DNA from 2 places in the Halomonas sp. H33-56 genome. Region 2 is predicted to be linked to the other one. Evidence: predicted binding sites of a transcription regulator. Region 2 holds the regulator's gene; the other holds the start of a gene.
What was found. Region 2 encodes PhoB, which activates phosphate uptake and scavenging genes when phosphate is short. Its sites were predicted from a motif close to TGTCATANNNNTGTCANA; they were not measured.
Positions count from the first base shown of each region.

Region 1: a site for PhoB is predicted at 2,657-2,674, ahead of phbB (acetoacetyl-CoA reductase). Genes of this name have one in related genera too.

Region 1 is NZ_JAMSHP010000001.1:517,055-520,577, reverse strand. It holds gene NFH98_RS02390 (DUF349 domain-containing protein) at 1-1,531, shown strand, start outside; gene phbB (acetoacetyl-CoA reductase) at 1,664-2,410, opposite strand; tRNA gene NFH98_RS02380 (tRNA-Met) at 2,780-2,856, shown strand; gene NFH98_RS02375 (AAA family ATPase) at 3,480-3,523, shown strand, end outside.
Region 2 is NZ_JAMSHP010000001.1:4,734,908-4,738,430, forward strand. It holds gene NFH98_RS20370 (chorismate--pyruvate lyase family protein) at 1-626, shown strand, start outside; gene ubiA (4-hydroxybenzoate octaprenyltransferase) at 824-1,717, shown strand; gene phoB (phosphate regulon transcriptional regulator PhoB) at 1,832-2,521, shown strand; gene phoR (phosphate regulon sensor histidine kinase PhoR) at 2,582-3,523, shown strand, end outside.

The sequences.
Region 1 (3,523 bases), 4.2 Mb from region 2:
TGAGGAACTGGATCGTCTCGAGGCGTTGCTCGACGAGGGTACCTTCAAGGGAGCGAGTCGCCTGCACCAGCGGCTTCGCCACCTCGCCGATCAACTGCCGTCCTCGGCCGGCGCCCAGCAGTCACGACTCAAGCGCCTCGGCGCACGACTCGCCGAACTGCGCGACTGGCGCGGCTTCGTCGCCGGCCCCAAGCGCGAGCAACTGTGCCAGGCCATCGAGGCCCTGGAGCAGGACGCCACCCTCACCGACCGTGACCGTGACCGCCGCCATCGCCAGCTGGTCAAGGAGTGGAAGGCACTGGGTGACGCCGCGGCCAACCGCGAGCAGTCCGAGCGCTTTCGGGCAACCTCCGAACGTATTCGCGAGTCGCTCAAGGCCTGGCGTGAACAACAACAGCGCCTGCGCGAGGCCAACCTGGCAGAGCGCGAAGCGCTGTGCGAGCAGATCGAGGCCCTTCTGGAGCAGCCCGCCGCCCAGGCCGACCCCGACGCGCTGCGCGAGATCCGCGACCAGGCCAGGGAACAGTGGCGCCGCACCGCCCCTGTCCCGCGCGATCACGCAGAGGCCATCGGACGACGCTTCGGCCGCATCCGGCACCAGTTGCAGGCGCTGATCGATCGCCGCGCCAACGAGATCGCCGACGCCAAGCGTGAGGTGATCGACCAGGCCCGAGCGCTGGTCGATGCACGACTGCCGGCACGCCAGCGAGCCGACCAGGCCAAGGCACTGCAACAGCGCTGGCGCGAACTGGGGCGCGCGCCCAAGGGCGAGGAGCAGACCCTGTGGCGAGAATTCCGCCAACTATGCGACCAGATCTTCGCCCAGCGTGACGCCGAGCGCGATGATCGTGCCCAGCGTGCTCGCGAGCGCCTGGAACAGATGCAGGCCCTGATCGACCGCATCGATGCCTGGCAACCCGCGGCAAGCAGCGAAGCCGACTGGCTGGACAAGGCGGTGGATGAGGCCAGCGCGCTGGAACCGCTGCCATCGGGCCGGCGCACCGAAGGCATGCGCAAGCGCTGGACCGGCATCGTACGGGCTCGGCGCGAGCGCCTGGAACGGCTCTCCGTGGCAGAGGTCGTCGGTCGTTGGCGCGAGGTCAAACCCCTGATTCTGCAGCACCTTGAGGCAGACGATGACTGCCTCGCCGGCCGCCTCTGCAGTGATGTGGAGATTCCCGCCGCGTTATCGTTGCCGCCGGCGCTGAAACAGGCCCACGCACAGCGCAACGCCGCACGACGCGATCCTGCTCCAGCGGAGGAAGTCGCCGAGCGTCTGGCACGACTGCGGGTGCACCTGGCGCTCCTGGCGGGCCATCCGATCGGCCACCAGGACGAGCCACTGCGCCTGGCGATCCAGGTCGACCGTCTCAACGACAGCCTTGGCCAGGCGCCGAGCCGGGAAGACGAGCTGATCTCGGTACTGTGTGGGCTGCTGGCCACCGGTCCAGTGTCGCGCCAGCAGTGGGAGCGCGAGGTACAGGAGCTCGACGCCCTGCTGGATGGGCTGAGTCAACTGCCACCACCCTGAGCGATGCACGGCTTGCCGTGCCTCCCCCCTCTTTCAACCCCTGAAAACCACGATGCGAGGCCTTTTGGCCTCGCATCGTGGTTTCTGGCGAAATGTACATCGCCGAGCCTCGTGAGCCCGGCGCGACGTCTGTCAGCCCATGAACTGACCGCCATTGATGTCGATATTGGCACCGGTGATAAAACCGTTGTCCTTGCTGGCCAGGAAATTGACCAGGCGGCCGATCTCTTCCGGCGTGCCGTACCGCTTCATCGGGATGGTCTCGCGAATGGCCTCGCGCACCTTCTCCGGAATCTTCATGATCATGTCGGTGGCGATATAGCCAGGCGAGATGGTGTTGACGGTGATGCCCTTGGTCGCAGTTTCCTGCGCCAGCGCCATGGTCAGACCGTGCATGCCGGCCTTGGCGGCGGAATAGTTCACCTGGCCGAACTGACCCTTGCGGCCGTTGATGGACGAAATGTTGATGATCCGTCCGTAGCCCTGCTCCAGCATGCTCTCGATCACGCTGCGGCAGGTATTGAAGACGCTGTTGAGGTTGGTGTCGATGACCACATTCCACTGGTCCGCCGACATCTTCTTCAAGGTGCCATCCTTGGTGATACCGGCACAGTTGACCAGCACTGCGATCGGCCCATGCTGGTCCTCGATCGCCTTGACGCCATTCTGGCAGGCCTCGAAATCGGTCAGATCGATGCCAGCGATGTCGATATTGTCATAGCCATCCGACTTCTGGGTCTCCAGCCAGGTCTTGGCCTTGTCAGGATTGTTGTAACCGGCCACTACCTGATAGCCGGCATCCGCCAGTTCGCGACAGATTGAGCTTCCGATACCACCAGTACCACCGGTGACCCACGCGACGGGCTTTTGCTGAGTCATAGACGACCTCCCTGATTGTCCTTCACGCCGCCGCTTGGCGACGGCACTTGTTGTTGCAAGCATGTATAGCAGTGGATGCTCTGGTGCTGCGCATTCGCGCAACCAGGAACCTCGGGCCCAGAGCGATCGCGGGTGGCCTCCTGCCACTGCGACGTCCAGCCCCACCTGCCTACCTCGGCAGGCCTTCGTCGTGGTACTGCGTCGAATCAACGTCCACAACGACTATCCACCAGGCTAGCGTCTAGCACTGACATTTGCATGACAGCCCCTCCAGTATGGACCACAGCGCCCGAACGGCACGACCCATCACACCCGAAATCGCACAGGGTTGACGCAGCCAGAATTATCCGTATACTACGTCCTCGTTGATGCGGGGTGGAGCAGTCTGGTAGCTCGTCGGGCTCATAACCCGAAGGTCATCGGTTCAAATCCGGTCCCCGCTACCAAATACGAAAACGAGGCAGTCCTTCGGGACTGCCTCGTTTTTTTGTTGGCTGTCCGGTGCTGGCCGAGGCCAGCGCTTCGCCACTAGACGCCATTGCGGCATCCCTGTATTGCGAAGCCCGCCCCCTGATTAAATCTTAATTTTTCTGTGCCAATTCGATATTTTTTGGCGCTTCCGTGTCCCCGGATTAGCCATCCACCCCTCCTTCTTTCGTCGAAGAGCTGACCTCGATCAACCCGAGTCGGTCAAGAATCGACCGTCGACAGCGACCTGATCTTCGACGTCGACCGCAGCAATATTCAGCAGGTACTGGAGCCGTCCATGCGCATCCCGGTTCTGCTGGCCTGCAGCCCCCCTGATACGAGCCCTGCAAGCATCTGATGCCGGTGCTGGAACTCTCCATCACCGCGCGGACCGTATGAAACGTCCAGCGACTGAGGGCCAGCTCATTTCGCGTGGGCCATCCGCGGGCCAGCACAACCGCCGTCACGCCTACTACAGAACGCGCATCTCTCCTGGCCAGGCCGCTCGGAGCGGAAGCCATCATGGGCAGGAGCGTTGCTTTACGCCATTTTACGGCTAGTCTGATAAATTATAGGAATTCAGATAAAAACTGGTAAAGCCATGATCTACTTTCCCAGGCATCAGCTGGCCGCTGACATGGCGGA
Region 2 (3,523 bases):
CTTCCACATTCCGCTCCCTGGGGGAGCGCTCGGGGTCCGGACCGGGTAATCCCGCGCCAGCCACAGCCGCTTCGCCGAATGCCGACGCGGCCGATATCGTCGACCCCGGCTGGGTGTCGCTGGCCTCCGGTGGCATCGCGGTGCCCGCTGACTGGCACGCCTGGCTGGCCTCGCGGGACTCCCTGACAGAACGCCTGATCGAGGCGGCAGGCGCCGGGCACTTTCGCGTACGTCTGCTGGCGGAGGCCAAGGGACTGCCGTGGCCTGACGAGGCCCACGTGCTGGGCCTGGCCAGCGACGAGCAGGCCTGGCTGCGCGAGGTCGCCCTGTGCGTGGACGAGGAGCCCTGGGTGGTGGCGCGCAGCGTGGCACCGATCGTCGAGCGTCACGACGCTCCCTTCGAAGGCCTCGGCGAGACCTCTCTCGGCAGCTGGCTGTTTCGCCAGCCAGATCTCGAACGCAGCGCCATTCAGGTCGGCCGTAACACCAGGCCGATCCACGGCTATACCGGGCTGTGGCAACGCCGCTCGGTATTTCGTCACAGCGGTTGGGTGCTGCTGGTGCAGGAGAGCTTTATGCCGGCCATGGGCCGAGCGTTGTCGCTGTCGACCTCTGCCACCGGCTGACTAGCTGTCGCTCACCGGCTGTCACCCCGCCATCGCCCTTCCGTCGCCACCTTCGGAGCGAGCCGCCTGGCTGGTCATGGCCGTCGGCTCGCGCTAGGCTGCGCCAAGGCTTCTCGGCGATGTTTCTCCGAGGAGCGACTGTTGCCCGGCTTACGCCTCATTTTCGCCTGACCTGCGCCAGAGCATGAGAGAGACCGATGGATCGTTCGCTGCTGCGTCCCCCTGGATACCTGAACCGAATTCCCGACTTTCTGGCGCTGATGCGTCTGGATCGCCCCATCGGTACCTGGCTGTTGATGTGGCCGACCCTGTGGGCGCTGTGGGTGGCCTCCGAGGGCATTCCGGCCCGTGACACCCTGCTGATCTTCGTCGCCGGCGTCTACCTGATGCGGGCGGCGGGCTGCGTGGTCAATGACTACGCCGATCGCCACTTCGATGGCCACGTCAAACGCACCAAGAACCGACCGCTGGCCACCGGCCGCATCAGTGAGCGGGAGGCCAAGGTGCTGTTCGTGTGCCTGCTGGGATCGGCCTTCGCGCTGGTCTGGCTGACCAACGGCTTTACCGTGTGGCTGTCGTTGATCGGAGCGGTGCTGGCCGCCAGCTATCCCTTCATGAAGCGCTACACCCACTTCCCCCAGGTGGTGCTGGGCGCGGCCTTCTCCTGGGCCATTCCGATGGCCTTCGGCGCGGTGCTCGGCGAAGTCCCGATGGTCGCCTGGCTGCTGTTTACCGCCAACGTGCTGTGGACGGTGGCCTACGACACCGAATACGCCATGGTGGACCGCGACGACGACCTCAAGATCGGCATCAAGTCCACCGCGGTGCTGTTCGGCCGCTGGGACACCCGCATCATTGCGCTATTGCAGCTGGCTACCCTGGGGCTGCTGGCCTGGGCCGGCAGCCTGCTGGCGCTGGGCGGCTTCTTCTGGCTCGGCTGGCTGGCCATGGGCGCGACCTTTGTCCACCAGCAGCGGCTGATCAAGAGCCGTGACCGCGACCGTTGCTTCCAGGCCTTTCTCAACAACCACTGGTCGGGCCTATTGCTGTTCGCCGGACTCGGACTGAGCCTCTATCCCTCCCTCGGGTGAGGGAAATGCCCGTCTCGGTCGCTCGACAATGGATACAATGTCATCTAATTGTCACATTGACGTGGTGTCATTTGTCACCGTCGAGTGTAAGACCCTGACCAAGAGGCTCCTGGGATGACCGCCAAGACCGTACTGATCGTCGATGACGAAGCCCCGATCCGCGAAATGATCGCGGTGGCGCTGGAAATGGCCGACTACCGGGTGCTCGAGGCGGACAATGCTCAGGCCGCCCACGCCATCATCGTCGATGACCAGCCCGACCTGCTGTTGCTGGACTGGATGATGCCGGGCACCAGCGGCATCGAACTGGCCCGCCGGCTCAAGCGCGAGGAAACCACCGCAGAGCTGCCGATCATCCTGCTCACCGCCAAGGGTGAGGAGGACAACAAGATCCAGGGCCTCGAAGCCGGCGCCGACGACTACATCACCAAGCCATTCTCGCCGCGAGAACTGGTAGCCAGACTCAAGGCAGTGCTGCGACGCGCCACTCCGCGGGGCGTCGAGGACCCGGTGGAGGTGGAAGGCCTCAAGCTCGACCCGGTCAGCCATCGCGTCAGCGTCGACGGCAAGTCACTGGACATGGGCCCCACCGAATATCGCCTGCTGCAGTTCTTCATGACCCACCAGGAGCGCGCCTACACCCGTGGCCAGTTGCTCGATCAGGTCTGGGGTGGCAACGTCTACGTGGAAGAACGTACCGTCGACGTGCATATCCGCCGCCTGCGCAAGGCCCTGGGGGAACCCCATCAGCAACTGATCCAGACCGTACGCGGTACCGGTTATCGCTTTTCGGCCAAGGTCTGAGCGAGCCATCGACGCAACGCAGCACCAGGAGGGATGAGGTGAACGGAGCCGAGAACTGACGTGGGTCGTCTGTGGAGACGAGAAGTCTGGCGCCTGGCCGTGCTGGTGGGTCTCGGCGCCTTGCTGGGCTGGCCCTTCTCGCTGTCCAGCGTAGGCATCGGCCTGGGCCTGGCGCTTGGGCTCAGCTATCACCTGCGCAACCTGCACGCGATGCACGAATGGCTGACCCACCGCCCCCAGCAGGAACCTCCCACCGCCAGTGGCCTGTGGGGCGAGCTGTTTGATCGCCTCTATCGCTATCAAAAGGGCCAGCGGATCACCCAGCGCCGCCTGCGCTCGACCCTCCAGCGTATCCAGGAGTCATCCGAGGCAATGCGCGACAGCGTGGTGATGCTCGATCGCCACGGCGACCTGGAGTGGTGGAACAGCTCCGCCGAGCGCATGCTCGGCCTGAAGCCGGCGCTGGACCGCGGCCAGCACATCACCAACCTGCTGCGCGACCCGCGCTTCGTCGGCTACTTCAATGCCCGTGACTACCGCGAACCGCTGAGCCTGCCCTCCCCCATCGACGAGAACATGATCCTGCAGTTCCAGATCACCCTGTACGGTGACGATGAACGCCTGGTCATGGCCCGCGATATCACCCGTCTGCATCGCCTGGAACAGATGCGCCGCGACTTCGTCGCCAACGTCTCCCACGAGCTGCGCACGCCGTTGACCGTGCTCACCGGCTACCTGGAGACCTACAGCGACATGGCCGGCATGCTGCCGGAGCGCCTGGGCAAGGGGGTCGCCCAGATGCAGAGCCAGACGCGCCGCATGCAGAATCTGGTCAACGACCTGCTGCTGCTGTCACGACTCGAGAACGACCAGGGCGGCAGCGATCACGTTCGCCTCGACCCCACCACCCTGCTGCAGGCGGTCAAGCGCGACGCCGAGGCGTTGTCAGGCGGGCGCCAGCAGATCGAGGTCGTCGTCGAAGAATCGCGCAGTCTCACCGGC